One region of the Roseateles albus genome, then DNA from elsewhere that is predicted to be linked to it. Evidence: predicted binding sites of a transcription regulator. Region 1 holds the regulator's gene; each other region holds the start of a gene.
The links. Region 1 encodes FNR, which switches genes on or off when oxygen is low (the NO sensors DNR and NnrR bind a similar motif). Its sites were predicted from a motif close to TTGATNNNNATCAA; they were not measured.

Region 1 (7,631 bases):
CTCGAAGTCGGCAATTGAGCTGCACTTCTGGGTCGCGACGCTGGGCATCGTCTTGTACATCGCCGCGATGTGGATTGCCGGCGTGATGCAGGGCCTGATGTGGCGTGCGGTCAACCCCGACGGCAGCCTGGTTTACACCTTTGTTGAGAGCGTCAAGGCAACTTACCCCTTCTATGTGGTTCGACTGCTGGGTGGTGTGCTGTATCTGGGCGGCATGTTGATCATGTCCTGGAATGTGATCAAGACGGTGCAAGTCGGCCGTGCTCAGGCCAGCGCTATCCCGACAACACTGGCTCACGCCTGATGCTTCGCTGACCAAGGAGAAATTGATATGGCATCGACAAACGATAAAGCCACCGGTCACGCGAAAATCGAGACCAATAGTTTTCTGATGATTGTGCTGGTGCTGCTGACGATCATCGTCGGCGGCGCAGTGGAAATTATTCCGCTGTTCTTCCAGCGCTCGACCACCGAAGCCACCCCCGGGCTTAAGCCCTATACCGCGCTGCAACTGGCCGGACGGGATATCTACATCCGCGAGGGCTGCTACAACTGCCATTCGCAGATGATTCGTCCCTTCCGTTCGGAGACGCTGCGCTACGGTCACTTTTCGACCGCCGGTGAGTTCGTCTATGACCACCCCTTCCAGTGGGGCAGCAAGCGCACAGGCCCCGATCTGCACCGGGTCGGTGGCAAGTACAGCGACGAATGGCATCGCATTCACATGACCAACCCGCGCGACTTGGTGCCTGAATCCAATATGCCGGCTTACCCCTGGTTGGCCAAGAATATGTTGGATCCGGCCGAGCTGGCGCCCAAGATGCGTGCATTACGCGTTGTCGGCGTCCCTTACACGGACCCGGAAATTGCAGAAGCCGCCGAAGCCGTCAAGGGCCGCAGCGAGTTGGACGCAGTGATTTCTTACCTGCAGGTGCTCGGCACTGCGCTGAAGTGAAAGGTTGATTGCTATGGATATCAATACTTTGCGCGCGGCAGTGACGGTGTTTTCGCTGCTGGTGTTTCTTTGTATCGTGGGCTGGGCTTATGCCGGCCGCAACAAGGCAAGCTTTGAAGAGCAGGGCATGTTGCCGCTGGGTGAAGATGGTAATGGGAGGCCGCAATGAGTGATTTTTTCCATGATGGCTGGTCCATATTCGTCGCCGCCGGCACGATTCTGGGCTTGGTTTTTTGCATCTTTTTGCTCTTCATCGCCAGCCGCCGCAAGGTCATGGCTGACGACAACAGCACGGGCCATGTCTGGGACGAAGACCTCATCGAGCTGAACAATCCGCTGCCGCGCTGGTGGGCGATTCTGTTCGTGCTGACGGTGGTGTTCGCCGGCATCTACTTGGCCATGTATCCCGGCCTGGGTAGCAAGCCTGGTTCGCTGGGTTGGACCAGTGAAGGCCAGTACCGCCAAGAGCAAGAGGCTGCCAACAAGGCGATGGCCACTTTGTTCGCGAAGTTCCAGGGCAAGCCGGTCGAGGTCTTGGCACAAGACCCGGTGGCGATGGGTATCGGTGAGCGTTTGTTCGCCAATAACTGCGCCGGTTGCCACGGCTCCGACGGCAAGGGCAGCAAGGGTTTCCCCAACCTGACCGACACCGACTGGATCTACGGCGGCAGTCACGAGACCATCACCCAGACCATCACCAACGGTCGCATCGGCATGATGCCTCCGATGGCCGCTGCAGTCGGTACGCCTGAGGACGTCCGCAATCTCGCCAATTATGTGCTGAGCCTTTCCGGCAGTGCCCATAACGCGATCGCTGCACAGATGGGGCGCACCAAGTTCGGTGTCTGCGCGGCCTGCCACGGTGCGGACGGCAAAGGCAACCAAGCAATTGGCGCGCCTAACCTGACCGACAAGGTGTGGCTGCATGGCTGGGGTGAAGAGGCAGTGATCAGCATGATCAACAACGGCAAGACCAATGTCATGCCCGCGCAGTCCACTCGCCTGAGCCCAGAGCAGATCCACATCGTGGGCGCTTATGTGTGGGGCATGTCGAGCAATGTGGCCGCTGCGGCCAAATGAAGTCTGAGAAGTAAGCTTCACCCAAGGTAGGCATGAGCGCAGAGTCGGACAAGAGTCAGAGCAAGACCCCACAGCCTGCCTCGGCAGGCAAGGGTAGCCAGACGGTCATCGAGATCGTTTCTCTCTACCAGTCACAGAGCAAGATCTATCCGCGCTCAGTCAGCGGCCTGTTTGCGCGCTGGCGTTGGGGCTTGGTCTGGTTCACCCAGCTCTTGTTCTACGGCCTGCCTTGGTTGCAGTGGAATGACCGCCAAGCGGTCTTGTTTGACTTGGCCACCCGCCGGTTTTACATCGGCGGCTTGGTGCTTTACCCGCAGGATTTCATCTACCTGACGGGGCTGCTGATGGTGTCGGCCTACGCCTTGTTCTTGTTCACGGCGGTGGCCGGGCGACTGTGGTGCGGGTTTGCTTGTCCGCAGACGGTCTACACCGAAATCTTCATGTGGATCGAGCGACAGTTTGAGGGCGATCGTCAAGCGCGAATCAAGCTCGATGCCCAACCTTGGGGTTTCAACAAGCTATGGCGCAAGAGCGCCACCCAACTCAGCTGGATTGCGCTCGGCCTGTGGACGGGCTTCAGCTTTGTCGGCTATTTCACACCGATCAAGCAGCTGTGGGCCGAGGCTTTTACGCTTGGCTTCGGGCCCTGGGAGTGGTTCTGGGTCTTGTTCTATGGTTTTGCCACCTATGGCAATGCGGGCTATATGCGTGAGCAGGTCTGCAAGTACATGTGCCCCTATGCGCGCTTCCAAAGCGCCATGTTTGACAAAGATACGCTGATCATCAGCTACGACGCCGAGCGCGGCGAGCCACGCGGTTCGCGCGGCAAGAAGGTCGACGCCAAAGCTGCCGGCCTGGGTTCCTGCATCGATTGCACCTTGTGCGTTCAGGTCTGCCCAACCGGCATTGATATCCGTAAAGGCCTGCAATACGAGTGCATTGGTTGCGCGGCCTGCATCGACGTCTGCGACGGCGTGATGGACAAAATGGATTACCCGCGCGGGCTGATTCGCTACGACACCGAGAACGGGCTGAACCAACACCTGAGTCCGGCCCAAAAGCTGCGCCGGGTGTTCCGTCCGCGTGTGGTGATTTACACGGTTGTTTTAGTGGTTTTGTGCTCGGCCTTGCTGGGCAGTCTTTTGTTCCTGCGCAGCCCCGTCAAACTCGATGTGGTGCGCGACCGCGGCGTGATGGCGCGTTTGGTCGAGGACGGTTTCATTGAAAACCTGTACCGCCTGCAGGTGATGAACACCACCGAGCAGCCACAGGACTTCACGGTGGCGGTCACGGGTATGACGGGCGTGGCTTTGGCTCAGCCGGTTGCGCTCACAGTGGGTGCAGCCGAAGCGCGCTGGGTGTCTGTGGCGGTGCGTGTGCCGCCGGAAGTGGCCGCGCAGGCCGGTGCTGGCGCTCACCCGATCCAGTTCCAGTTGATGCGCCCACAGCAAGCGGGCAAGGAGCCGGTTCAGGCTTCAATCGAAAAATCAACGTTTGTGGTGCCGCGCTGATGCGCAGCCGCCCAGCTTTGGAAAAGAATCATGACTGAGCATCAAAATATCAATTCGCCCGCTTCATCGTCTTCATTGAGCTCAACTTCGGCCACTGCCGCCGCTGTTGTAGCGCCCGAGGCGACGCGCCCTTGGTGGCGAGAGCCGGTGATGTGGTGGGTGGTGGGCGGCCCGTCCTTGGTCGTGGTGGCGAGTTTCATCACCCTTGGCTTGGCGCTGCGCTATCCCGATCCCGTGCTGCAAGAGCAGGCGTCTGCCAAAGCCATGCAGCCTGCGAAAGAGGCTCGCAATCACGCCGCGACAGGTGGGAAATGAGCGATTCGCCCACCCCAGCTTCAGACTCGAGCCCAGTGCCAACTGATCGTTCGACCCTGGGCCGGGTCGCGATGGCGGTGGTGTGGCCCTCGTTCTTGATGGCCGGGGTGCTGACGGCACTGGTGTTTGCGCTGGTCGATCCGGGTGATCTGACCTGGTTTGGCGGCGCGCCGGTCGAGTTGCCGCGCCAAGCGGTCTATACCCTGGGATTTTTGCTGTTCTGGCTGATCATCAGCCTAGCGGCCAGTTTGAGCGTGCTGATGGCCACTTTGCCGGAGCTGCCGCAGGACCGGCACCCGCGCGCCTGGCCCCGCTGAGTTTGCGTCTTAGCAGGTGGTGCTATTGACCAAGCGCTGCAAGCCGGCTTGGTCGAGGATGCGCAACTGGCGCTGTTTGACTTCCAGCAAACCGTCGTCCTGGAACTTCGAGAAAGTCCGGCTGACCGTCTCGAGCTTCAAGCCCAGGTAGCTGCCGATTTCTTCGCGTGTCATGCGCAGCACCAAGGCGGCAGCGGAGAAGCCGCGCGCTTGCAGGCGCTGGGTCAGGTTCAGCAAAAAAGCGGCCAGCCGTTCTTCGGCCCGCATGCTGCCCAGCAGCAGCATCACGCCGTGATCGCGCACGATCTCGCGGCTCATGATTTTGTGGAACTGGCGCTGCAAGTCGGTGAATTCGCGCGACAACTCTTCCAGTTGCTCGTAGGGGATCACGCAGACCGAAGAATCCTCCAGCGCTACCGCGTCGCAGCTGTGGCGGTCGGTGCTGATGCCGTCCAAGCCCAGCAACTCGCCGGCCATTTGAAAGCCGGTGACTTGGTCTCGGCCGTCCTCTGAGGTGACGCAGGTTTTGAAAAAGCCTGTGCGTACAGCGTACAAAGACAGAAAACTGTCGCCGCTGCGAAACAAAGTATCGCCGCGTCCGACTTGGCGGCGCGTCGCGACCAGCTTGTCAAGTTGCTCCAAATCGCCCGACGACAGGCCCACCGGCAGGCACAGCTCGCGCAAATTGCAACTCGAGCAGGCAACCTTCAGGGGTTCGATTTTGATCGGGATGGTGGCGTTCATTTGGCTCTTTTCAACTGACGCGCCGCCGTAACAGCGGGGCGGCGAATCTTTGGGGAAAGTGGCTCCCGAGATCATCAGCCTGATGTATCTCAAGAACTGCTGCATTGTTGGCCTCACCAAGCAGCTTAAGCTTGATCTTGATCAAGCGGTGAAAGCAAACTCTTGGCAAAGTATGCGCCATGGTACAGATCATTCACGCTAGCCCCGCCTTGGGTTCCGTCCAAGCCTCGGACAGTATCAGCGAAGAGCTGTTGCGCCGCTTCGATGTCTCAGGGCCGCGCTACACCTCTTACCCGACCGCAGACCGGTTTGTCGAAGCCTTTTCGGCCGATCAGTACACGCAGGCCTTGCAGCAAAGAGCAGGTGGCTCCTTGGGCAGTGCCTCGCCTTTGTCGCTGTACATCCACATTCCGTTTTGCGAATCGGTCTGCTACTACTGTGCTTGCAATAAGGTCATCACCAAGCACCATGACAAGGCGGTCGAGTACCTGCAGGCCTTGGTCACCGAGATGGATCTGACGCTCGCCCATCTGGGGCGCGGAGCGGCGGTGTCGCAACTGCATTTGGGCGGCGGCTCACCGACCTTTTTGAGCGACGCCGAGTTGAGCCAGTTGATGCTCGCACTGCGCGAGCGTTTTCGTGTGGCGCCTGGGGCCGAAGTCTCGATCGAAGTGGATCCCCGCACGGTCACCAAGGACCGGCTCAAACATCTGCGTGAACTGGGCTTCAACCGACTCAGCTTTGGCGTGCAGGACTTTGACGCGGCGGTACAAAAAGCCGTGCACCGAGAGCAGAGCTACGAGAGTGTCGAGGCCTTGATGATCGCCTCGCGCGAACTGGGTTTCGAGTCCACCAATGTCGATTTGATTTACGGTCTGCCGCTGCAGACGCCGGACTCGTTTGCTCGCACGATTGCTCAAGTTGGCGCCTTGAAGCCGGATCGCATCGCGCTCTATGGCTACGCCCATCTGCCGCAGCGCTTCAAGCCGCAGCGCCGCATCGACACGGCCCAACTGCCGCCGGCCGGTGACAAGGTTGCGATGTTGGCGGGGGCCATCGCCGGCTTCCAAAGCCATGGCTACAGCTATATCGGCATGGATCACTTCGCCTTGGCCACCGATTCCTTGGCTGTGGCCAAGCGGCAAGGGCGCCTACACCGCAACTTCCAGGGCTATAGCACTCAGCCTGATTGCGATCTGGTGGCACTGGGAGTGTCGGCGATCGGCCGTGTCGGTGCTTGTTATAGCCAGAACGCGAAGACGCTGGACGAGTACTACGACGCGCTGCGCCAAGGCCAGTTGCCTATCGTGCGCGGCTTGGCCCTGAGTCGTGACGACATCGTCCGGCGTGCGGTCATCATGGCCTTGATGTGCCAGGGCAGGCTGGAGTTTGAGTCGATCGAGTTGTCGCACTTGGTTGATATGCGGGCCTATTTCAAGCCCGAGTTGGAGCGCATGGCTGAGTTGGCCGAACAAGGCCTGGTGACGCTGGAGCCGGGTGCGATTCAAGTCACGCCAATGGGTTGGTATTTTGTGCGCGCGGTCGCCATGGTGTTTGACCGTTATCTGCAAGCCGACCGGAGCCGCGAGAGATTCTCTAGAATCATTTGATGCTTGATGTCGCTTTAGCCGGTTCGGCCCTGCTGATGGGGCTGGCCGGCACTCCCCATTGTCTGGCCATGTGCGGCGGCGCCAGCACTGCTATTGCGGGCCCCTCACGTTCGGCCATGCTCGGCTTTCAGCTCGGGCGTTTGTTCAGTTATGCCCTCGCAGGGGGATTGGCCGCAGCCAGCGTGGGCTTGTTGGCTCAATGGGGGCAGGCCTCGGCCCTGTTGCGGCCACTCTGGGTGCTGCTGCATGTGGCGGCTTTCCTGCTCGGCTTGGCCTTGCTATGGCATGGGCGCCAGCCGGCCTGGCTCGAAGGCATTGGCCAGCGTATCTCCAACGGCATTCGCCCTTCGGTGACCTCATCCTTGGACGGTTTGAAGGGGGGCGGCAAGATCTTCGCTCGGCCCGCACGAGCCGGCATGCTTGGGCTTGCCTGGGCCGCTTGGCCCTGCGGGCTCTTGCAGTCGGCCTTGCTGGTGGCGGCCTTGGCCTCGGGGCCGGCCCAGGGTGCTGCGGTGATGGCGCTGTTTGCGGGTGCCTCCGGCTTGGGTTTGGCCTTGGGGCCGCTGCTCTGGGTCAAACTGCAAGGGCAGGGCGGTGCTGCGGTCGCAGGCATGCGCTGGTCGGTGCGGCTCAGCGGTCTGGGTTTGGCGGTTGCCTCTGGCTGGGCCTTGGGTCATGGCGTGTGGGCGCAGGTCGTCGCGTTCTGCAGGTGAACAGATAGATTCGGTCCGCTGTCAACGACAGGCTTGGCGCGACACCGGGAGTAACCGGCGTTTCAAGCGGGCATAGCTCGCATAGAATAAAAAGCGAATTTTCTCAATCACGCTCCGTGGAGACGACATACATGTACCAACACATCAAGGTGCCCGAGGGCGGGCAGAAGATCACCGTCAACGCTGACTTCTCGCTCAACGTGCCTGATCAGCCCATCATTCCTTTCATTGAAGGCGACGGTACTGGTCTGGACATCACCCCGGTGATGATCAAGGTGGTTGACGCGGCTGTGGCCAAGGCCTACGGCGGCAAAAAGCAAATCCACTGGATGGAAATCTACGCCGGCGAGAAGTCGACCAAGGTTTACGGCCCTGACGTCTGGCTG
Region 2 (7,631 bases), on a different contig from region 1:
CTTTTTGAAAGCTGGGCGGATCGAGAATGATCAAGTCATAGGGGCCGCTGCGGCTGATCTTGCCCCAGGAATTGAAGATGTCATGGGCCAGAAAACTGGCCCGCGCGGGTTTGCCGTCGAGCCCGTTGATTTGGTGATTCTGGCGGCCGATATTGAGCGCACCACTGCTCATGTCCACATTGACGACACTGCCGGCCCCCGCTTGCAAGGCCACCACCGAAAAGGCACAGGTATAGGCAAACAGGTTCAAAACCTTGATGCCGGGTCGACTCTGCGCATGATCGCGCACCCAGCGCCGCCCGCCGGCCATATCGAGAAACAGGCCGTGGTTTTGCCCCTTCAGCAGATGCACTTGATAACGCGAACCTTGCTCGGACACGAGATGCGGCTCAGGCACGCTGCCGCTGAGCAGGCGCGTTTCGCTGCGGCCTTCATCCCGGTATTGATAGACCAAGTCTAGCGGTCGGTCAGGTGCCAGGTCTTGCCAGCGCGCCGCCAGGGCAGCGCGGATGAGGCTCAAGTCAAGTTCCGACGCGGGCTGAAAACTGGTCAACAAAAAAACTGGTGGGAAGGCGTCCAGCGCCCATTGCTCGCAGCCCGGGAAGCGGGCACCGCGACCGTGGAAGATGCGCTGGGCGTCAAGGGGGAGGCCCATCGTGGCGATGGCGCTCAGCAAGGCTTGCATAGAGGCGGGACCGGGTGAAAGTGAGAGTCAAGCTTGGCGCTTGGTCGCCATTTTCGCCCCTGGCTTTGCTGTGCCGGTCTTTGGCTTGGATTTTTGGTGCGGTTTCTTTGCCGTGCCGGCGCGCAATGCCGCGCCCAGGGCCAAGCGCCCCCAAGCATCCATCAGCGCGGGCGACTCCATCGCCTCCTCCGGCGCGACGAAATAGTTCAGGCGCATGACTTGACCCTCACGCTCGTACTGAAACGGCGCGCAGCCGGCGGCCTCGAACAGAGGGCGGGTTTGCGCATCGGCTTTCAGATACAACTGGTCGAAGGCAATGATGGCGATAAAGAAGTCGCCGGCGTAAATGCCCCAGCCGCCGAACATGCGGCGGCTGCGCAAGGGCCCCAGCGGCGCCAGCAACTCCATGCAGTGATCAAGTAATTCTTTGCTTGCCATGGCTCAAATATAGGGTCTCAACGAAGCTGGCCGCCCTATGGTCTGCCCACACAATCGGGGTAGCCGCCAGCAGAGCTACTTGGAAAGCTGGCCCGCAGTTTCTTTGTTGGGAGGAATTGTCCGTGGATATGAATGACCGCGCTGCCTTGCGCCACAAACTGATTCAGGCGCGCCTGGATCTGCCAAACCGTTTGGAATTGGCCGAGTATTTGCAGGAGGTTTTGCGCGTTTGGCTTTTGCGCCGAACCGAGTTGACCATTGGTGCTTACTGGCCGATCAAGGGTGAGTTTGACCCTTTGCCGGCACTCTACCGCTGGGGCGAGGATCATCCGGAACGCAGGATTGGCTTGCCGGTGGTGGACAAGGCCTTGGGCACGCTGCGCTTTCATGTCTGGTACCCCGGTTGCCCGATGGAGGAGGATGCTTACGGCATACCTAAGCCGAAAGACACCGAGGTCTTTGAGCCCCAACTTTTGCTGGTGCCTTGCGTGGGCTTTGGCCCTTGCGGCCTGCGGCTGGGTTATGGCGGCGGCTTTATGGACCGCACCTTGGCGGCGCTGCAGCCGCGCCCGGCCACGGCCGGCATTGGCTATGCGCATGGCTTTCAGCCCATGTTGAAGGCCGAAGCCCATGACGTACCGCTGGACGCCATGTTGACCGAGGAAGGTGTGGTGTGGGACTGCAATGGTTGAGAATGCGGGCATGACTACTTACGCACAACACCTGAGCCAGCTGCAAGCCCAAGCCGAAAGCGCCCTGGCGCGCACCGGCTTTGACGCTTTGCTGATCGCCTCCGGCATCGAGAAATACGCGTTCCTGGATGATCGGCCCTATCTTTTCCAAGCCAACCCGCATTTCAAGCATTGGCTGCCGCTGAGCAATCATCCGAATAGCTGGATCGTGGTGCGCCCCGGCCACAAGCCGCGCGTCGTCTACTACCAGCCCGATGATTACTGGCATGTGCCGCCAAGCAGCCCGACCGGCGAGTGGGTCGATGCGGTTGAGTTGATCATCATCAGCCGCGCCGAGGATGCGGCAGCGCATTTGCAACTGCCCGGGCGCCTGGCCATCATTGGCGAAACGGATGCGAGTTTGGCCGGGGTGGAGCCCAATAATCCGCAAGACTTGCTGAACCTGCTGCATTACCAGCGCGCACGCAAGAATGGCTATGAGCTGGACCAGATGCGGGCCGCCTCACGCCGCGCCGCGCCCGCGCATATGGCCGCACGTGATGCTTTTCTGGCCGGCGCGTCCGAGGCCGAGATTCACCGCGCCTATCTTGTAGCTGCGGGCCACACCGACCGCGATCTGCCTTACGGCAATATCGTCGCGTTGAACGAGCATTGCGCCGTGCTGCATTACCAGTACCAGGATGTGCAGCGGCCGGCCGAGAGTCGCTCTTTCCTGATTGACGCTGGCGCGCAGGTCAATGGTTATGCCTCGGACATCACGCGCACTTGGAGCCGTGGTGATGACGCCGACTTTGACGCCCTGCTCGCGGCGATGGAGACCGCGCAGCTGGCGCTGGTGGACGAGGTGCGCGACGGGGTCGACTACCGTGACATCCATCTCAGCACGCACCGTCATCTGGCCGGCATTCTGCAGGCACAAGGCATCGTCAAGATGAGTGTGGAGGCCATGCTTGAGCAAGGCGTGACGTCCATCTTCATGCCACACGGTATTGGCCATTTGCTGGGCCTGCAGGTGCACGACATCGGCGGTTTCATGGCCGATGAATTTGGCAAGCTTGCGCCCAAGCCCGAGGGCCACCCCTATCTGCGTCTGACCCGCAAGCTGCAGGCCGGCATGGTGGTGACGATAGAGCCGGGTCTGTATTTCATCCCGACGCTGTTGCGTCAGCTGCGCGCCGGCCCTGCGGCGGCAGCGGTCAATTGGCCCTTGGTCGAGCACCTCAGTCGCTTTGGCGGCATACGCATCGAAGATGATGTGGTCTGCCGGGCAGAAGGCGGGCCGGAGAATATGACGCGGGATGCCTTCGCTGCGCTTTGAGCAAGAAAAAAGCCGCTGCAGCCTGAAAAGGCGCAGCGGCTTTATTTGACTAAGCTCGCTTAGAAGCGCATGCCCAGGCCAACGCCGACCAGCAGCGGATCAACCTTGAACTCGCCAATATCAGCACCGTTGGAGTAAACGGTGGTCTTGATTTGAACCTTCTTGAGGTCCACGTTCAGGTAGAGGTTCTTGGCAACTTCAATGTCGGCGCCGATCTGTGCGGACAGGCCCCAGCTGTTGTGCTTCAGGCCCAGCTTCAACGCAGCGACATTGGCGTCAAACTGCACGTCCGAGATATTGGTGTAGTTCACACCCAGGCCAACATAGGGGCGGAACATGCTGGTTGGGCTGAAGTGGTACTGCGCGCTCAGTGTAGGGGGCAGATGCTTGAAGCTGCCGATCTTGCCCACGCCGGTGACGGACAGGTCTTGCTTTTGCGGGTAAGTCAGGATCAGCTCAACCGCGACATTGGGGTTGATGAAATAGCTGATGTCCAGCTCAGGCAGCCACTTGTCGTTGATCGAAGCTTCGGCAGGCTTGCCAACAACGCTGGTCAAGGTGGAGCTCAGCTTGGAGCTATTGTCATTGGCCGATTGCAGATGCACGGCGCGCACGCGCACCAACCAAGGGCCTTCTTGTGTGGTCTGAGCCTGAGCCGAGAAGCTGGCCAAGCCCAGAGCAGCGGTTGCACAGACGCCAGCGATTGCAGCAGCAAAATTCTTGTTCATTGATCTACTTTCAAAAAGCCGGGAATAGCCCCGATGAAAGAGATTGGAATGCTGCTGAGGGGGTAAACCCTTGATCTAACGCAAAGTAAAAAAAGCCCTCGCGAGGAGGGCCGGGGGCATTTGACTTAACTCAAGAAACTTGGCCGAGCCTGAGGCGTTTACACAACTCCAAGGTCAAGCCTGACTGATTGAGCGTATAGAAATGGATGCCGGGCGCGCCCCCGGCGATCAGGCGCTCGCAAACGCGCGTCATCACGTCCAGGCCAAAGGCGCGGATGGAGGCCGCATCGTCCATATAGCCTTCCATCTTCAGCGCCACCCAGCGCGGGATCTCGATCCCGTCGCGGGCCGCGAACTGCGCGATACGGGCATAGTTGTGGAAGGGCATGATGCCGGGCACGATGGGCGCCGTCACACCGAGTTTGCGCACCTCGTCAACGAAGTTGAAGTAAGCATCCGGGTTGAAGAAGAACTGCGTGATTGCCGAGTTGGCGCCGGCTGCCATCTTGTCGGCGAAGTGCTGCAAGTCCTTGGCGGCATAGCGTTGCTGCGGGTGGTACTCGGGGTAGGCGGCGACCTCGATCTGCCAGTCGGCACCTTGTGTCTCGCGGATGAAAGCGACCAATTCGGACGCATAACGGAACTCGCCTGCGGTAGCGGTGCCGCTGGGCAGGTCGCCGCGCAGGGCGACCACGCGGCGAATGTTCTGCGCGCGGTAGGTGGCCAGGATTTCGGCGATGTTCTCGCGTGTGGAGCCCACGCAGGACAGATGCGGCGCGGCCTCGAAACCGGCGCGGGCAATGTCTATCACCGTGCTGAGCGTCTTGTCGCGCGTCGAGCCGCCGGCACCGTAGGTGACGCTGAAGTAATGCGGGTTCAAGACGCTGAGGTCTTGCACCACGGCCTTGAGCTTCTCGGTCCCGACCGGCGTATTGGGCGGGAAGAACTCGAAGCTGACAGGGATGGATGATGTTGTGCTGCTCATGGCTTGTCTTTCGCTGTCCCCGGTGCTTGCGCCCAGAGGAAGAATTCTTTATTTCCATCACCGCCGGTGATGGCGCTCTCAAAATAGCCCAGGACCTTCCAGCCCAGGTCTTTGGCGGCATTGCGGGCCTGCGTTTCCAGCAAGGGGTATTGCTTGGCGTCTTTAACCAGACCGCCACGCGCCAGCGCTTTCTTGCCCAACTCGAATTGCGGTTTGACCAGCAGCAAGACCTGACCCTCGGGCGCTAACCATGCGGCCAGATGGGGCAGGGCGCCCAGCATCGAGATGAAACTCAAGTCACCAACGATGAGCTCAAAGCCGCCTGCCGGCGCGTGCTCGGTCAAGGCCGAGCCGGCCAGTTCGCGCACATGCAGCTGCTCCAGCGCCACCACCTGTGGGTGATTGCGCAAGGTTTCGTGTAACTGGCTGTGGCCGACGTCGACGCCGACCACCTTGGCAGCACCCGCCTTGAGCAGGCAGTCGCTGAAGCCGCCGGTGCTTTGGCCCATGTCCAGCACGCACAGGCCGCTCACATCCAGGGCGCTGTGTTTCAGCGCCCCTTCGAGCTTGAGCCCGCCGCGCGACACAAAGCGCAACTCCGCGTCATCGTTGACGCGCAAGTCGCCATGCTCGTTGAGATCCTCACCCGCTTTGCGGATCGCCTGCCAGCCCGCCGGCCCCTGCCATTCGGCGGCACCCGCCGCGATCAGCCGCGCGGCCGCCGAGCGGGTTGGCGCCAGGCCTTTGGAAACTAACAGTTGATCTGCGCGCATAAAAAAAAGTTCTCGGTCTTGCGAGGCGTAGCGAGCGGTCGTCAGGCTAGACGCGGGCGGATCCGCAGACCGGAGCCTAGCAGCGCTAGGTGAGGATCTGCGGAGGGACCCGCAACGACGCCTGTCGGCCGCGCAGTAGCCTATCGATCAGTAGCGGTAGGTGTCTTGCTTGTAGGGACCAGCCTTGGGCACGCCGATATACGCCGCCTGCTCATCCGTCAGTTCCGACAGCTGCGCATTCAGCGTTGTCAGCTGCAAGCGCGCCACCTTCTCGTCCAGATGCTTGGGCAGCACATAAACCTTGCCGATGTCGTAAGCGTCCTTGTGCGCGAACAGCTCGATCTGGGCGATCGTCTGATTCGCGAAGCTCGACGACATCACATAGCTCGGGTGCCCGGTGCCGCAGCCCAGGTTCACCAAACGGCCCTTGGCCAGCAAGATGATGCGCTTGCCGTCCGGGAAGATCACGTGATCGACCTGCGGCTTGATCTCTTCCCACTCGTACTGTTCCAGCGACGCGACTTCGATCTCGTTGTCGAAGTGGCCGATATTGGACACGATGGCGTTGTGCTTCATCGCCAGCATATGCTCGTGACGGATCACGTTCTTGTTGCCGGTGGTGGTGACGAAGATGTCGGCCTTGTCGGCCGCGTATTCCATCGTCACGACACGGAAGCCTTCCATCGCCGCTTGCAGCGCGCAGATCGGGTCGATCTCGGTCACCCAGACTTGCGCCGACAGCGCGCGCATTGCTTGTGCCGAGCCTTTGCCCACATCGCCGTAACCGGCGATCACGGCGACCTTGCCGGCGATCATCACGTCGGTGGCGCGCTTGATGCCGTCCACCAGCGACTCGCGGCAGCCATAGAGGTTGTCGAACTTGCTCTTGGTGACCGAGTCATTGACGTTGATGGCGCGGAACAGCAACTCGCCCTTGACCGACATTTCCTGCAGGCGGTGCACGCCGGTGGTGGTCTCTTCGGTCACGCCGAGGATCTCGGCGCTCTTGCGGGTGTACCAAGTGCCGTCAACGGCGATCTTGGCCTTGATGGACGCGAACAACACGCGCTCTTCTTCGCTGCCCGGCTTGTCCAAGACGCTCAGATCCTTCTCGGCCTTTTGGCCCAGGTGCATCAGCAACGTCGCGTCGCCGCCGTCGTCCAGAATCATGTTCGGGCCTTCGCCGGGAGTTCCCTTGGCGCCGAAGTCAAAAATGCGGTGCGTGTAGTCCCAGTAGTCGGCCAGGGTCTCGCCCTTGTAGGCAAACACCGGCGTGCCGGCGGCGACCAAGGCGGCGGCGGCCTGGTCTTGGGTCGAGTAGATATTGCACGAAGCCCAGCGCACTTCGGCGCCCAGCGCCTGCAGTGTTTCCACCAGCACTGCGGTCTGGATGGTCATGTGCAGCGAGCCGGTGATGCGCGCGCCCTTTAGCGGCTGAGTCGCGGCGTATTCCTTGCGGATCGCCATCAGCGCGGGCATTTCGCACTCGGCGATATTCATTTCCTTGCGGCCCCAGGCGGCAAGGCTCAGGTTGGCAATATGGTATTGGTCTTTGGACAAGGTGGTGGCAGTCATTGCGAGCTCCTTCATGCAATCTATGAAGCCGCTGCTGTCACCGTATGAGGGATTGCCCAAGCCCGAGGTGGGACTTGGCAAGCGTTCACCCACGCGAAAACGTCAGCGGGTGAGCGCAGTTGCAGGTTCTGCGGGCTTGGCAGCCCATGGTGCAAAACTTTTCCGAGCCTGGCCTGGGTTGTTGAGAACTCAGGTTGCAACGCTCCTCGGAACAGCGGCAATTCTAGCCGCATGCGGTATTTCAATGCGCGGAACAGGGCCAAGATTACGGACAATCGCGCTTATGCAGCCTTTCAGCCTTTGCCCGCCCCAGCGCCTGCGCCATTTGCGCGGCGTGTTGACCGATATCGATGACACGCTGACGGCCCATGGTGAGATTGCGCCGGCCGCATTGGCGTCCTTGCAAGCCTTGCGTGACGCCGGCGTTCCGGTGATTG
Region 3 (7,631 bases), on a different contig from region 1:
GGTAGTTTGGTGCGAATCGGGGCACTCGCCTCACGGCTGTGGTGGCGCCAATCAGGACGGCGTTTTTTGCGCGCTTGAGTGGTGCAGCCTGGGCGCCTGAACCCCCGGGCGAGGTCATAGCGTGCGCGCATGCTGGGTTTGTTGCGCCACCGAGTCCCGACTGTGTTTTGCCGAGCTATCTGTGCGGTATCCGAATTAGGGAGGGACGACGGCGGCCTTCTGGGTAAACATGGAGCTCCGGCCTGTCTGCGCCGACGTCACGGACCAACCCAGGAAATGCCATGCCAAACAATGTTGCCGTACAAGCAAGTCATTCGCCCGCTCCACAGGAGCCTCCATTCGTGCCATGGTCCCAGAGCGGCTTTCCGCCCTATGGCGCCATTTCGCGGCACTACCGTATCGTCACCGACCATACCTTGGTGCCGGCCTATTTCAAGGTGGACGGGGCTGCTGCCAATGCGGCGCAGTGGCAGGGTTTTATCGATACGAATATGCGGGACATGAGTGACTTTCTGTGGCCCGAGTACGACCGCGCGCGAGGCGCCTGGGTCGGCGCTGCAATCGCCCAGATGGAATCGCTGACGCGTGCCGACCTTGATTTGATGGTCCAGTTGCGCGCGTTTCTTCCACGCGAGGCCGCGGTAGAAGTCATACCTGGCGGTGAGCCTGTCGGTCTTGCGCGCAGTCATCTGGATCTGTTCAAGGCCGAGGATGAATCGGCCAAGCCGACCTTGGCTGTCTATTTGCCCATGTTGAGTACTGATTTGCAGGCTCTAGTGACTTCGGCCGTTGGCGCCGAACTCGAAGGCTTTCCGCGCGCACACATTGCCTTCAAGCAGCGTTTTCAGCGCCCTCGACCCTATCAAATGAGTTTTTTGCTGGACCCGCCCGGAGCAACTTACGCCTATCAATTCGCCAGTTCGGCGGTGACGCCCTCGATGGTCAGCGGGCACTGTTTTTCGGGCATCCTGGCACGCGCCGGGGCCCTGGTCGCCAAGTTGGAGGAGCTTGAGGTGAGCCTGCATGCAGTGGCCTCCATGCAGCAATACATGGTCGATATCGGAGACCGCAGGGTGTTTGCGGGCGTGCACTATCCGAGCGACAACCTGGGATCTTGGTTTCTTTCGCTGCGGCTATGCAAGCATTTGTTCGGCGGCGCCGGGCAAGTGGCCAAGGACTTGATCTGGCAGGCCATCAGCGAGCGCAGCATTGTTTTCAAAGCGATGAACGCCGCAGTGCAAGCCTCGGCGCGAAGCCCGTTTGCCGAACCGATGCGACGCCTTAGAGTCGAAGCGGCTCTGCCCGTGACGTGATGAGGCAGGTGCCTTGCTGCCACTGTTCGGCGCATCAAACCGCGCCCTTGACGCCATGGCGTCGGTGCGAATCCTCGGGATAGCACTCGGCATCCCTGCGGTTTACGCACAGCTGAAGTGGCTCAGCCGTGGGGCCGGTGGACCTCATTGCCCACTGAAGGGCCAATTTCATCGGTCTTCTTGAGTGCCTCCTGGTGCGCAGCACGATAATGGCCGCTCAGCGAGCGAAGCCTAGGCTGGTAGCCCCGCCTGCCGCAAGGCGGCCAAAAGTCGTTCATGGTGCGGGCTTTGAAGCGGATACCAAAGGCCGAATTCCGAGACCTTGAAGTCGGGCTCTCTTTGCAAGAAGCTGGCGCCGCAGGCGCGCGCACCGTCAAGATCGCCGGCCAGGGCGCGAGCCGCAATCAGCAGTCTCGCTGCAGCTCTGTAGCGGGGGTTCAGTCGGAGCGCTTTGTCCAGCCACAGCACGGCTTCGTCGTACTTTTCGCTCACCATGCAGGCCAGACCATGGGTGGTGCAAAAAGTAAACGCGAAGGGGTCAAATGGACTCAGATCCAGGGCGTTGAGAACCCGCTCAATAGCCTCAGCGCCGCGCCCGAGATAGGCCAAGGTCGTGGCGCTGCGCGCCCATGCAACCGCGCTGTTCGGATTGATGCTCAGCGCTTGTTCGAACATGTCGAGCGCCACGCTGAAGCGCTTGAACAAAAAAGACATGGTGTGGCCCGCAATCGCGAGCGCCCAAGCATCCCTGGGGTCGAGTTCGATGGCGCGGTAGGCGTGGTACTGCGCCATTTCGCGGTCCGTTTGCGCCTGCAGAGATCGACCCTCGCCAATGCGCATGCTCAGCCACCACGATAGATTGGCATGGGCCTGTGCAAACTGCGGATCTAGCGCAACCGCTCGTTCGAAGCAAGGGCCTGCGTCTTCGAAAGCGCGCTCGCCCTCGCTGTACATCAGGTGCAGACCCTTGAGCATTGAGTCGTAGGAGTCCAACTTGCCCGTTGGTCTGGAGCGAACATCGTTGAGTTCCACCGAACGGATGCAGGGGTCTATGGCCGCCGTGATCTTGCTGGAAATGCGCGCTTGCAACTTGAATAGCTCATCTTGCTGGCCCTCAAAGCGCTCTGCCCAGAGCACTTGACCGAGCTGGCAGTCGGACAGCTCCGCTCCAATGCGCAAACGATGGCCCTGCCTGCGTACCGTGCCGTCAAGCAAATACCGCACGCCCAGTTCTTGGGCAATGTCGACGAGCCGTTTTGTCTGAGAGCGCAAGTGCAGGGTGGAGCCTCGTGAGATCACGAAAAAGTGCCTGTTCAGAGCCAGGTTGGTGATGATCTCTTCGGTGATGCCATCGCCGAAATACCTCTCCGCGTGGCCGCCGTCAGATTCGAAGGGCAGTACCGCGATGCGGGGCTGCTTGCTTGCAGAAGGCGGGTGCAGTTCGTCTATGCCTGGGTGTGATGGCGAGGCGCTGGAGGGAGATGTCGATCTGGAGTCAGGATCAGCGCCGCTACTTTCACAAGCCAGCGTGAATCGATAACCCCTGCCGGCTACGGTACATACCGAGTCTCGCCCCAATACGCGGCGGATGGCAGATATCTGCACCGAGAGGTTGTTGTCCTCCACAACTAAATTGCCCCAGCCCAGCTCCATCAATTCGGCCTTGGAAACCACTCGATGGCGTCTATCGATCAGCGCAGAAAGGACGTCAAACGCGCGGGCGCCGAGCGTAAGCGTCTGCCCGCCTTCACGCAGTACCCGCTCTTGGGGCCTCAACTCAAAACTGCCGAATCGGATGTTGGGATCCACACATGTCCTTCTGTAGAACGCCACAGCCACCCAATTAATCGGCGACCACGCGCATTAAACGCGTAAGAGCCGCGTGAGGCCTGGTAGCCAAGGAGCATGACATCCAAGTCACAAGTTAGGGGGAGGCGTCGACAAATTAGGAAAATTTAGCAAAGTTTAAGCCCGTCTGATTGTCGCCTTGAAACGGTTCGGTCAGAGTTGAACTTGTGTTAGCAATCAATCAGGGCGGCGTTCTCATGTTGAAGACAAGCGACATAAAGGCAGAGGTCGGCCAAGTCGCAAGAATCCTTGGCGGCTTGCCGCAACCGTTGATGGTCTTGCAAGACGATGGCAGTTTGGTCTATGTCAATCCCCGGGCCGAGCAGGTGTTCGACGGCAGGCATGCTTGGCAACTCAATGGGCGATTGATGCATCTGGGCCAATTGGACGCGCAGACCCTGGTTTGCTTGCTGGGACGAGCATTGTGTGGCCCTGTCGATGTGGCGCTTTGGTTCAGCCCTGGCTTGATGACCGGCTGGCTGCATTTGGCGAAGTTGGGATCAGAACTCGCGCAAGCCGGCGAATGGGGGCCAGACAATCTCCTGCTGACCTTGCACATCGATCAGCCCCAACTGAGCCAAAGCGCCCGCTTGGAGGCGCTTTGCCACCAATACCGGATCAGCAATACCGAGCGCTATGTGCTCATGCTCTTGGCAGACGGCCAGGTGGTGGATTCGGTCGCTCGCCAGCTTGACATTCAAGTCAGTACCCTGCGCACGCATGTGCGTCATTTGCTGGAAAAAACCCACGCAACATCGCTGATGCAATTGCTGTGCTGGCTTGGAAGTGCCGCCGCAGCGCCGCGCTGACGGGGGCGCGACCCTAGCCGGATCTGGTCTGGCCCGGTGCGCCACGATGGGCGCGTTCTGTCGGGACTGGCGCGCAATGCGCAGCGATTTAGCAACTTTTTGGAGAGCTTTATCCCTGCGTTGACTACGCTTGTTTTGGGTCTGACAGAAGCACTGTGTGCAAGCGCAGCGTTCTGTAGGGCCGACTCGTCAATCCACAGGAGAATGTCATGAACAAGCTGTCAAATTACCCCGCACGCATATTGCTGGGACTTGCATTGCCCTTAGTTTCCTCGCTGGCTCTGGCGCAGACCGCAACGCCAGCGGATTTGGGCCGGGTCGACGTGAGCGGCGCCGCCCATACACCCTTGGTGAAGTTCAATGTCAGCCAAGTTTGCCCAGGCATCGCGGCTGAACTGCAAGAGTCATTGCAAGGAATGGCATGGCGGTACGGTGACTTGCCTGCAACTCGTATTGATTTCAAGATCGCCGGCAATCAGATCAGCGAAGTCAAGGCGCCGTTTGGCGACATTGATGCATCGAAGCCGGTCAAAAAAGCTGTGAGGCGCTTGCACTGCGAGGGTACGCCCGGCGTGGTCGAAAAATATGCCTTTATCCTCCAGTTTGTCGAGGACGATATAGGCAGGTCCGAAACCGCAATGACTCAGCAAGGGCAGGGAAGAATTGCTGCCGTGACCTTGATCGGTCGGTGAGTCCTTGTTTCGCGGGCGCAAGCCCGCCCGCGAGCGTCATCCCCTTTGCAGCAAACCGCATGGATGGATCGATTCCTTGGTCCTGGGGGGACTATTCGCGCTCGATGCGGCGCAGCTCTTGCTTTAGCGCCGCCAACTCCTCATGCACGCTGCGCAGCTGTGCGTGCATATCTCTGAGGATGTCTTGCTCCATGCGGCGCTCCGAGCTTTCGACCCAGAAAGACGCGATCGCTGCCGTCACCAGCGACAGCACTGCATAACCCAGCAACACGACAAAGACCGAGAAAATCTTGGCAGCCGGCGTGGTCGGCACGATGTCGCCATAACCCACTGTTGCGGCGGTCGTAAAGGCCAGCCAAAGCCCATCGCCGAGGCTGTGTACGCGCGGCTCCAAGGCCCAGAAACCGACGCCGCAAAAAAACAGCACCAGCATCGCCAGCGCCAGCAAATAGCCCAGCCCCCCGCGCGTGACCCAGAATTTGATCGCCCAGGCCATATGCACCAGGGTCAGCATGGCGACGAATAGGCGCAGGCCCAGTGCCAGCTGCGAATGCACACTGGGCGGCAGGAGCGCGGCAGCGACCAAGCCGACGGCCAGCACCAGATCCATCGCATTGCTCCGCAGGTATTGGCGGGGATGGCTGAGTTGGCTGGCCACCAGGCTCAGTGACAGCACGATCAGCCCGGCCGCGCCCAAATAGATGGCCACGGCCAGCGGCGTCGGCAGGTTCTCAAGCAGCTCGATGTAGAAGGCCGGAATGGTGCATAGCAGGCCAATCAAGACCGGCCAGCGCCAGCGCTTTTCAGTGCGCAGAGCGGCGGCATTCATGGCAGGCGGGCGGGCCAGCCCCCAACTGCGGGTGCTTAGACGGTGAGGCATGGCGCTAGCCTACTTCAAAGTGGTGTGCGACCCTTGACTTGGGACAAGTTCGCGCTTGTCGTCCGCAGCTTCGCAGTTTCGCAGCGCACCCCCCTAGGTTGGCATCGATCATCAAGTTTGTGGAGCGCAAATCCTCCTCGCCTCGGTACAAAGGCCGCTGAATCAAACACCTAGGAGTTGCTATGCATGCACTGAAGACACCGGCAGTTCGCCAAGACCTGAATCCCAAGCGCCTGTGCCTCGCGCTGACTCACGCGGCGGTTTTATTGCTGAGCGGCCCTGCCGCGCAGGCGGCGGTGACGGTGACGGGGCCGTATTGGTTGGTGCCCTGGGACCCGATCGTTTTGGGGCCGGGCGATATTGATTTGACCAATAGTTGGTTGGTCATCGGTTCCGGTGCTGCGGGCAGTTTTTCAGCAACGGCCGGGTCGCAGGTCAAACTGGGTGGTTTGGCGTTGGCGTCAGCCGGGGGCTCGGCGAGCGGCTTGATCGACGGCATAGGCACGCGGGTTGAACTGCATTTCGGCGCCAATCAAGGGCGCTTGGACGTGGGCCACTTTGGATCGGCCGAACTGACGGTCTCGGGTGGGGCGGTCGTAGCCGGCAGGGTCAACAGTGCGGCCTGCGCGCTTGGGGGGTGCTACAACCAGGTCGGCAGCACGGCCGGCTCGACCGGTATCTTGAACATCACCGGTGCGGGCAGCCAGGTCAGCTTGCTGGGCAGCTTCAGCGTCGGCAACATCTACGCCGATAAGGGCTTTGGAGTGCCCGGAGCAGATGTTCATGGCCATGTGAGTATCTTGAACGGCGGCGTGCTGACGACCGATGAGGCATCGCTGGGCAATAGTTATCTCGGCCCAGCTTCGCTGGGCACCGAGCGCAGCTTTGCCGCGGTGAAGATCCAAGGATCAGACTCGCGCTGGCATGTGACGGGCGGCACGGCTGATGGCCGCGAGGCATGGTTCAATATGGCCAACGGCTCGCGCAGCAATGCCGACGTCTCCATGAGCGATGGTGGACGGCTGGACATTGAATCGGTGGCTGGTCGCAATTACGGCATGCGTGTCGGCAATGGCGGCACCGCTACCTTGACGGTCACTGGCAAGGACTCGCAGCTCACGCTGAGCGGTGACGCCGACCGTGGTTTTCTTCATATCGCCGAAGGCGGCGGCGCAGGCGTGCTGAGCATCGAGAACGGCGGCACGCTGAGCAGCACGGCGCGGTGGGTACAAGTGGGCTTGAACGGTGGTGATGGCAAATTCATCGTTACCGGGCCGAAAAGCACGGCAAGTTTTGCCAGTTCGTCCGGCATCACCATCGGGAATGCCGCAACGGGCGACGTGCAGGTCTTGGACGGTGCCACGCTGGCGGCCGGGCAACTCAATATTGCATCCCGCCAAGGCAATGGCAAGCTGCTGCTGACGGGCGCTGGTAGCCAGATCAAGCTCGACGCCGTCGGCATGCACCGGCTGATGGTCGGCGACTGGGGGCAGGGCATCATGGAGGTGTCCGGCGGCGCGCTGCTGGAAGCGAGCGGCAATGCGGTGGCGTGCAAAGGACAGTGGTGCGGCTCCATCATTGGCCAAACGGCCGGCAGTGACGCCAAGTTCACCGTGACCGGCGCGGGCTCGCGCGCCAGCTTTATCAATGACTTGCAGATCGGCAATATCTATGTCTGGGCCCAGGCGTCCGACGGCTGGACCAATGGCACGCCCGGTGGCGTTACACATGCGAGCGTCAGGGTCCTGGATGGCGCCCAGCTTGAATCTGACACTGTCCATGTTGGCGGCTGGATAGGCCAGCCGGCCGCGACGGGGGGCGAGCGCAGCGTTTCTTCGCTGCTGGTAAGCGGCGCCGGCTCCTTATGGCGAGTCAATGGCAGCGAGCAAGACGGCCGCGATGCCTGGGTCGGCACTGGCAGCCATGCCCGTGCCAGCGCCGATTGGCAGATCCTGCAAGGCGGGCAGCTCTTGCTGGACGCGCCGGCCGGACGCAACGCGAGTCTCAATCTCAGTGACGGCGGCGGCCAGACCGATTTATTGATCAGCGACACCGGCTCGGCATTGAACCTGAAGGGGGAAAGGGCCAA
Region 4 (7,631 bases), on a different contig from region 1:
CAGGCTCGGCCAAGCCTGCTTCAGCGCCTGAAGCACAGGCACTGCGGCGGCAGGTCGGCGCGGCGCTGCAAGGCGGGCGCAAGCCGGATGCAGATTCAGCTGCCGGGGTGGCGACAGCAGGGCGTGAGCCGAGGCTTGAGCGTGCTGCGGATGGATGCTGGGGGTCATGCTGAGTTGTCTCCTTGGGACCGAGCAAGGCGAGGCCGCTGCGGCATTGCGGGGCAAATTGCCCCGCTGTTTTGCGAGCGCCTAGTCGACCACCGAAGGCCCTGCCTCGGCCTTGAACTGGGACAAGATTCAAACCGGGTTTTGTAAAAAGCGCAGCCCCGTCCTTTTGGCCCTCGTCCTCAAGAACTAGTGCGTAAGCGCGGGGCCGGGCCGGCCATCGTTCTGAAGAACTAGGCGCCGGTCAGACTTGATCTAACGCAAATTCCAAGCGCCACCGCTGCGCAGAATCGCGCTCCGACAGGCCCGCTCCGGGCCTCTCTTGGAGCCTATTCATGTCATCCGCTACCTTCGACCTACCGCGCTATCTATCCGTGCTGCCTTTGTTTGCCGACATGCAGTCAGATGAATTGCGCCGCTTGGCCGGGAGCGGCTGTCGCATGCAGCGCGTGGGCCGGGGTGAGGCGATTTTTCGCGTCGGTGATTGCTGCGACGAGTTCCATGTGGTGGTGACCGGTCAGGTCAAGCTGTTTGCGCTGGCCAGCAGCGGCGCCGAGAAGGTGATCGAGTTGGTCGGCCCGGGCAATAGTTTCGGCGAAGCAGCGATGTTCTCGGGCAAGGCCCATACCGTCAACGCTCAAGCCTTGAGCGAAACATTTCTGCTGTCCATTGCCAAGGAGGCGGTGATGGGCGAGATCCAACGCGATCCGCGTTTTTCGCTGCGCATGCTGGCCGGCGTGTCCAAGCGCCTGCACGGCATGATCAGCGACGTGGAGTCCTACTGCTTGCACAGCGGCATACAGCGGGTGATTGGGTATTTGCTGCGCGATCACTTGGTGGAAGACCAACTGGCCAACCAATCCATCACCATCTCCTTGCCGGTCAGCAAGGCCACCATTGCCTCGCGCCTGTCACTGACGCCCGAGTATTTCTCGCGCGTGCTGCATGAGCTGGAAGACGAAGGCTTGATCGAGATTGACCGCCGCGATATTCACATCCTCAGCACCCGGGGCTTGGCCAGCTACCCCTTACAGTAGCCGCTCGCACCTTCGTTCCTCTTCCCCGACTTCTTCTCCTGACCTCGCCATGCAAATCAGCAATTTTCAAGACCTGCTCAAGGCTGCCGCCATGCAAAGTGCCGCCCAGCGCCTGCTGCTGGTGTTTGCCGGCGCTACGCTGCCTGCAGAGGCCTCGGCCCAGCAGCGGGCCGAGTTCGAGGCCGGCCAAGGCGGCGAACTCGCGCCGCTGATGTGCGTGGACAAGCTGCCGCAAGAGTTGAGCAGCTTCGCCGCGCTGGCGGATGAAGCCGATCAGTTGCTCGGTGCAAATGGTCAGCAGCTGCAGCGCTGGCAGATCGTTTTTGTCGCCAGCTTGTCGGGCAGCCCCGCTCAGGCGCCCAGCGCCGAGCAAGCCGACAAGGCCTTGGCCGCCATGGTGGAGGCGATCAAGCAAGGGCGCCTCGACGGCTTTATTCCCTTTGATCGCCAGGGCACGCCGGTCAATCTGCAGGCGCGCTGACCGACGGAGGGAAGGGCGACGCGCAAGACACACGGGAAAGCCCTGGGTGCTGACTTTCGTTATTCTGCGGGACAGCCATTAGGCTTGCATATGCAGCGCCGGCTAGAAGCCACAGACCTTGACCGGTCTCGTAGTCCCGCCGGTAGAGACTTTTTTCAGCCCCCTTTCTCGTATGAATGCCTTGTTCAAACTCCGCCGCCTGACCCTGTTGCTGTTGCCTTTGGCCAGTCTGAGCCATGCGGCCGACCCCAGTGGCGCGGGAAGCCCCAGCAGCATTGTTGCGAGCAGCAGCCATGCCGGCGGCAGCCTGAGCAGCGGCCTCGATCTCGCCGGCTTTGACCCCAAGGTGCGTGTGCAAGACGATTTGTTCCGCGCGGTCAACGGCGGCTGGCTCAAGGCGACGGTGATCCCGCCGGCCAAGGGCTCGCATGGCAGTTTCGAGATTCTGCGCGAGCAGTCGGACGAACAGGTGCGCGCCATCGTTGAGGCCTTGGCCGCGAGCCCCCAGGCCGCTGGCAGCGACGAGGCCAAGATCGGCGCTTTTTACGCCAGCTTCATGGACACCGCCGCCATCGACCGTGCCGGCCTGAAGGTGTTGAAACCCCTGCTGGCCGAGATTGACGCGATCAGCGATCGCCAGCAATTGGCGCAGTGGCTAGGCCGCGCCCAAGGCATGGTCAACACGCCTGTACAGCTCAGCGTCGGCCCCGACGCCAAGGAGCCGCTGCTCAACCGGGTGCGCGCGAGCCAAGGGGGTTTGGGCCTGCCCGAGCGCGACTACCTGTTGAACCAGAGCGACAAGCGCATGGCCCGTGCCCGCGCGGACTATCAAACCTATCTGCAAAGCCTGGCGCGCCTGATCGGCTTGGACCAGCCCGCCGAAGCCGCCCGCCGCGTGCTGGCGCTGGAAAAGAAAATCGCCGAGCTGCACTGGGATGCTGTGGCCAACCGGGATGTGCAAAGAACCTTCAACCCGATGACACCGGCCGAGCTGGCGGCCAAGGCGCCGGGCCTGGATTGGCCGGCATTTTTTGCCGCCGCGCAGCTGAACAATATCGACCGGCTCTCGGTCACCCAGCCCAGCGCCATCATCGGCATTGCTCAGTTGCTCGGCGAGGCGCCGCTGGCCGACTGGCAGCTGTACGCCAAATTGCACAGCGTGGACGCCTATGCGGTGGTCTTGCCCAAGGCCTTTCGGGCCGCTTCGTTTGCCTTCCATGGCCGTGCGATGACGGGCAGCAAAACGCCGCTGCCGCGCTGGATGGAAGGCTCGGCCGAGGTCAATGAGGCGCTCGGCGAGGCGGTCGGCAAGCTCTATGTCGCCCGGCATTTCACACCCGCCCATGCGGCGCGCATGAAGAGCCTGGTCGACAATTTGATGGCGGAGTTCGGTGAGTCCATCAAGGGCTTGAGCTGGATGAGCCCGCAGACGCAAGCGGCGGCGCAAGACAAGCTGTCCAAGTACACGATCAAAATCGGCCACCCCAGCCAGTGGCGCGACTACAGCGCCTTGCAAGTGACGGCCGGTGAGGCCTTGCTGAACCGCCAGAACGCAGCGAAGTTCGCCTGGGCGCGCGAGGCGGCCAAAGCCGGTCGGCCGGTGGACCGCAGTGAATGGGGCATGACGCCGCAGACCGTCAACGCCTATTACGACGAGACCGTCAACGAGATCGTTTTCCCGGCCGCCATCCTGCAGCCGCCGTTCTTCGATCCGAATGCCGATGATGCCGTCAACTACGGCGGTATCGGGGCCGTCATCGGCCATGAAATCAGCCACGGCTTTGACGATCAGGGCGCGCAGTACGACGGCGATGGCATGTTGCGCAATTGGTGGACCGAGGCCGATGCCAAAGCCTTCGATGCATTGGGCACACGCCTGGCCGCGCAATTCGATGCCTACCAGGCCTTGCCCGGCAAGAAGGTCAACGGCCGCCTGACCCTGGGTGAGAACATCGCCGACCTGTCCGGTCTGCAAATCGCCTACAAGGCCTATCTGCGCTCGCTGGGCGGCAAGCCCGCGCCGGTGTTGGCGGGCTACACCGGCGAGCAGCGCTTCTTCCTGGGTTTCTCGCAGATCTGGCGCGAAAAGGTGCGCGAGCAGCAAATGCTGCAGCAGCTCAGCGCCGACCCCCATTCACCCGGCGAGTTCCGCGCCAATGCGGGCGTCGTCAACCACGATGCCTTCCACCAGGCCTTCGGCACCAAGCCGGGCGACAAGCTGCACAAGCCGGCCGGCGAGCGGATCAAGATCTGGTGACGGCTGCCTGCTGGTGCGCGTGGGCATAGGCAAGCCCGGATGCTAACTCCGACCGCAGACTGACCACGGTGCCAATCATGATCAAGGCCGGCGCCTTGACCGCGTGCAGCAGTGCCAGGCTGGGCAAGCTCTGCAAACTGCCGCTGACGCAGCGCTGCTCGGGCAGGCTGGCGTTTTCGATCAGCGCTGCCGGCATATCGGCCGCCATGCCATGGGCGATCAGCTGCTCGCAGATGATGGGCAGGGCGCCCAAGCCCATATAGATCACCACTGTCTGGCGCGGCCGTGCCAGCATCTCCCAGTCGAGGTCTACCGTGGGCGGGGCGACGCTGGGCTGCGTGGCTTGCGCCGCACAGAGATGCCCGGTCGCGAAGACCAGCGAACGGGCGTGGTCGCGGTGCGTCAAGGGGATGCCGGCGCAAGCGCCCGCGCCTTGCGCCGCGCTGATGCCGGGAATGGTTTGGCAGGGCACGCCGGCGGCTGCCAGGGCCTGCGCTTCCTCGCCGCCGCGCCCGAAGATATAGGGGTCGCCGCCCTTGAGGCGCAGCACCGGGCGGCCACTTTGGGCCAGGCTCAGCATCAGTTCGATGATGCCTTCCTGCGGCAAGGCATGTTGCCCGCTTTGCTTGCCGACATAGATCAACTCGGCACTGGGAGGCAAGAGCCGCAAGACCTCCTTGGAGACCAGATGGTCATACAGCACCAGTTGCGCTTGGGCAATCGCGCGCGCTGCTTTGACCGTCAGCAAGTCGGGGTCGCCGGGACCGGCGCCGACCAAGGTCACAAGAGCCGGCGCCGTATTCACTGGCAGCTGATGCGCCGGAGCCCTGGGCACAGCCCGGCTCAAGGGCCCGAAATACAGGGGTTCGTCCAAGATGCTCATGCGCACCGCTCCTTCAAGCGTCGACTTTCGATGAGCGCTATTTGAAAAGCTGTGGCCCGCCGCGTCCTTGAACCAGTTCAAGGACTTTTGATCCTCCGAGCGAGAGGATGCTCCTGCTCGCCACAGGAACCGCAGCCCCTCGCGAGCCCATGCACTTGAGTGCCCATGGATGCAGTGCTGCTCGGACGTTGCCCTTCGCAGCGTCCTACCGACGGAGTGAGCAATGGAAAAAAAGACACCGCAACTGTCTCGGCTTGCCGTGATCATGTTGGCTGCCCTGGCCTGGGGCAATGTGGCCCAGGCCGAGGACAAGAAAAATGTGACACCAGCCGAAATGAACTACCAGGCCGGCACCTCGCCGCTGGGTGATGTGCCCATGTACCAGAGCGCCAACCCGAAGGCGCCGGCCATGACACAGGCGGAATTCGAGCTGGGCCGCAAGACTTACTTCGAGCGCTGCGCCGGCTGCCACGGTGTGCTGCGCAAGGGCGCGACCGGCAAGCCGCTGACGCCCGACATCACGCTCGGCAAAGGCACCGATTACCTGAAGATCTTCATCGCCTACGGCTCGGCCGCCGGCATGCCGAACTGGCTGACCTCGGGCGAGATGGATGAGAAGACCGTTGACGTGATGGCCCGCTACATCCAGCAGGATGCGCCCGTGCCGCCCGAATTCGGCATGGCGCAGATCAAGCAGACCTGGAAGGTCATCGTGCCGCCGGCCCAGCGGCCGACCAAGAAGATGAATGACTTCAATATCGAGAACATCTTCTCGACCACGCTGCGTGACACCGGCGAGGTGGCGCTGATCGACGGCGACACCAAGAAGATCATCAACATCGTCAAGACCGGCTATGCGGTGCACATCTCGCGCACCTCGGCCTCAGGGCGCTATCTGTTTGTGATCGGCCGTGACGGCAAGATCAATATGATCGATCTGTGGATGCCCATCCCCGATAACGTCGCGGAAGTACGGATTGGCCTGGAAGCACGCTCGGTGGACACCAGCAAGTACAAGGGCAAGGAAGGCGACTACAGCGACAAGCTGGTGATCGCCGGCGCCTACTGGCCACCGCAGTACGTGATCATGCGCGGCGACACGCTGGAGCCACTGAAGATCGTCAGCACCCGCGGCATGGTGGTCGGCACGCAGGAATACCACCCCGAGCCGCGCGTGGCCTCCATCGTCGCCTCGCACTTCAAGCCCGAGTTCGTCGTCAATGTGAAGGAAACCGGCAAGACGCTGATGGTGGACTACTCCAACCTCGACGCGCTCAAGGTCACCGAAATTGGCTCGGCGCCCTTCCTGCATGACGGCGGCTGGGACTCCAGCAAGCGCTACTTCATGGTGGCCGCCAACCAGAGCAACAAGATCTCGGTCATCGACGCCAAGGAAGGCAAGCTGACCGCGCTGATCGACGTGGGCAAGATCCCGCACCCTGGGCGCGGTGCCAACTTCATCCACCCCAAGTACGGCCCGGTCTGGTCGACCGGCCATCTGGGTGATGACTCGATCTCGCTGATCGGCACCGACCCCAAAGGCCATAAAGACTCCGCCTTCAAGAAGGTGGCCGAGTTGAAGGGCCAAGGCGGCGGGGCCTTGTTCATCAAGAGCCACCCGAAGAGCAATCACATCTATTCGGATTCGCCACTGAACCCGGATCCGAAGATTTCGCAATCGGTCGCCGTCTACGACATCAAGAACCTCGACAAGGGCTACACCGTGTTGCCGATTGCCGAATGGGCGGGCATCGGCGACGACGGCGCCAAACGCGTCGTTCAACCGGAGTTCAACAAGGCCGGTGATGAGGTCTGGTTCTCGGTCTGGTCGGCCAAGAACAAGCAAAGCGCGATGGTCATCGTCGATGACAAGACGCTCAAGCTGAAGGCCGTGATCAAGGACCCGCGCCTGATCACACCGACCGGGCACTTCAATGTGCATAACACCCAGCACGACGTTTATTGAGCCAGCCCAAGGCCGCCCGGCTTGCAGCCGGTGCGGCCCCTTCCATAAAGGAGTTAGTGATGAAACAGTTGTTGATAGCCCTGGCCGCGCTGCTGAGCTTCGGCGCTCAGGCCGCCGAACTCGATGATGCGATGAACAAGGCCGGCTGCATGGCCTGCCACGCCAAGGACAAAAAAATCGTCGGCCCGTCCTTCAAGGACATCGCCGCCAAGTACAAGGGCCAGGACGTGGTGGCCAAGCTGAGCGAGAAGGTCCGCAAGGGTGGCGCCGGCACCTTTGGACCGGTGCCGATGGCGCCAGTTGGGCCGGACAAGATCAGCGACGCCGACTTGAAGTCGGCCGTGGAGTCCATCCTCAAGAGCTGATGTGATGCGGTGGCTTGTTTGCGGTCTGATGTTGGCGACGCTTGGCGCTCAAGCGGCCGAGAGTCCAACGCTCGGTCGCCAGTCCGCACTGGTGCGTATGGTCAGGCAGGACTGCGGCAGCTGCCACGGCATGAAGCTGACCGGCGGCCTGGGGCCCGCGCTGACGCGCGAGGCCTTGGCCGACATCCCCTTGCTGACGCTCAAAGCCACCATCTATCACGGCCGGCCGGGCACGCCCATGCCGCCCTGGCGCAGCATGATCTCTGAAAGTGAAGCCGAGTGGATCGCCTCAAAACTGCTGCAGGGTTTCCCCAGCGAAACACCAAGCAAGGACAAACCATGAAGCAAGCACTGGGCTGCACGCTGCTGGCGCTGGCCGCACTGGTGGGCTGCGCCTCATCTCCACAGCCAGCGCCGCCCGCTGCGATGATCGACACGCCAGCTTGCGCCGCACCGATAGGTAGCGGCGACCTCGGC

Region 2: a site for FNR is predicted at 3,932-3,945, ahead of PRZ03_RS21545 (OmpW/AlkL family protein). Genes of this name have one in related genera too.
Region 3: a site for FNR is predicted at 5,576-5,589, ahead of PRZ03_RS21280 (potassium channel family protein). Genes of this name have one in related genera too.
Region 4: a site for FNR is predicted at 4,891-4,904, ahead of cobA (uroporphyrinogen-III C-methyltransferase). Genes of this name have one in related genera too.

The regions. Positions count from the first base shown of each region.
Region 1 covers NZ_JAQQXT010000002.1:444,671-452,301, forward strand. The annotation lists gene ccoN (cytochrome-c oxidase, cbb3-type subunit I) at 1-304, shown strand, start outside; gene ccoO (cytochrome-c oxidase, cbb3-type subunit II) at 332-955, shown strand; gene PRZ03_RS04900 (cbb3-type cytochrome oxidase subunit 3) at 969-1,124, shown strand; gene ccoP (cytochrome-c oxidase, cbb3-type subunit III) at 1,121-2,035, shown strand; gene ccoG (cytochrome c oxidase accessory protein CcoG) at 2,068-3,546, shown strand; gene PRZ03_RS04915 (hypothetical protein) at 3,577-3,861, shown strand; gene PRZ03_RS04920 (hypothetical protein) at 3,897-4,178, shown strand; gene fnr (fumarate/nitrate reduction transcriptional regulator Fnr) at 4,188-4,922, opposite strand; gene hemN (oxygen-independent coproporphyrinogen III oxidase) at 5,102-6,532, shown strand; gene PRZ03_RS04935 (sulfite exporter TauE/SafE family protein) at 6,532-7,245, shown strand; gene icd (NADP-dependent isocitrate dehydrogenase) at 7,377-7,631, shown strand, end outside.
Region 2 covers NZ_JAQQXT010000018.1:17,755-25,385, reverse strand. The annotation lists gene PRZ03_RS21565 (class I SAM-dependent methyltransferase) at 1-685, opposite strand, end outside; gene PRZ03_RS21560 (TfoX/Sxy family protein) at 713-1,123, opposite strand; gene PRZ03_RS21555 (5-formyltetrahydrofolate cyclo-ligase) at 1,252-1,815, shown strand; gene pepQ (Xaa-Pro dipeptidase) at 1,826-3,133, shown strand; gene PRZ03_RS21545 (OmpW/AlkL family protein) at 3,193-3,861, opposite strand; gene metF (methylenetetrahydrofolate reductase [NAD(P)H]) at 3,992-4,846, opposite strand; gene PRZ03_RS21535 (TlyA family RNA methyltransferase) at 4,843-5,619, opposite strand; gene ahcY (adenosylhomocysteinase) at 5,767-7,194, opposite strand; S-adenosyl-L-homocysteine riboswitch at 7,299-7,408, opposite strand; gene PRZ03_RS21525 (HAD-IIB family hydrolase) at 7,478-7,631, shown strand, end outside.
Region 3 covers NZ_JAQQXT010000017.1:58,264-65,894, forward strand. The annotation lists gene PRZ03_RS23995 (phosphatase PAP2 family protein) at 342-1,313, shown strand; gene PRZ03_RS21265 (winged helix-turn-helix domain-containing protein) at 1,545-3,122, opposite strand; gene PRZ03_RS21270 (helix-turn-helix transcriptional regulator) at 3,359-3,970, shown strand; gene PRZ03_RS21275 (hypothetical protein) at 4,180-4,662, shown strand; gene PRZ03_RS21280 (potassium channel family protein) at 4,754-5,542, opposite strand; gene PRZ03_RS21285 (beta strand repeat-containing protein) at 5,725-7,631, shown strand, end outside.
Region 4 covers NZ_JAQQXT010000003.1:322,690-330,320, forward strand. The annotation lists gene PRZ03_RS06740 (Crp/Fnr family transcriptional regulator) at 1-168, opposite strand, end outside; gene PRZ03_RS06745 (Crp/Fnr family transcriptional regulator) at 501-1,202, shown strand; gene PRZ03_RS06750 (ribonucleotide reductase subunit alpha) at 1,252-1,683, shown strand; gene PRZ03_RS06755 (M13 family metallopeptidase) at 1,865-3,940, shown strand; gene cobA (uroporphyrinogen-III C-methyltransferase) at 3,927-4,823, opposite strand; gene PRZ03_RS06765 (nitrite reductase) at 5,089-6,789, shown strand; gene PRZ03_RS06770 (c-type cytochrome) at 6,849-7,154, shown strand; gene PRZ03_RS06775 (c-type cytochrome) at 7,159-7,497, shown strand; gene PRZ03_RS06780 (cytochrome D1 domain-containing protein) at 7,494-7,631, shown strand, end outside.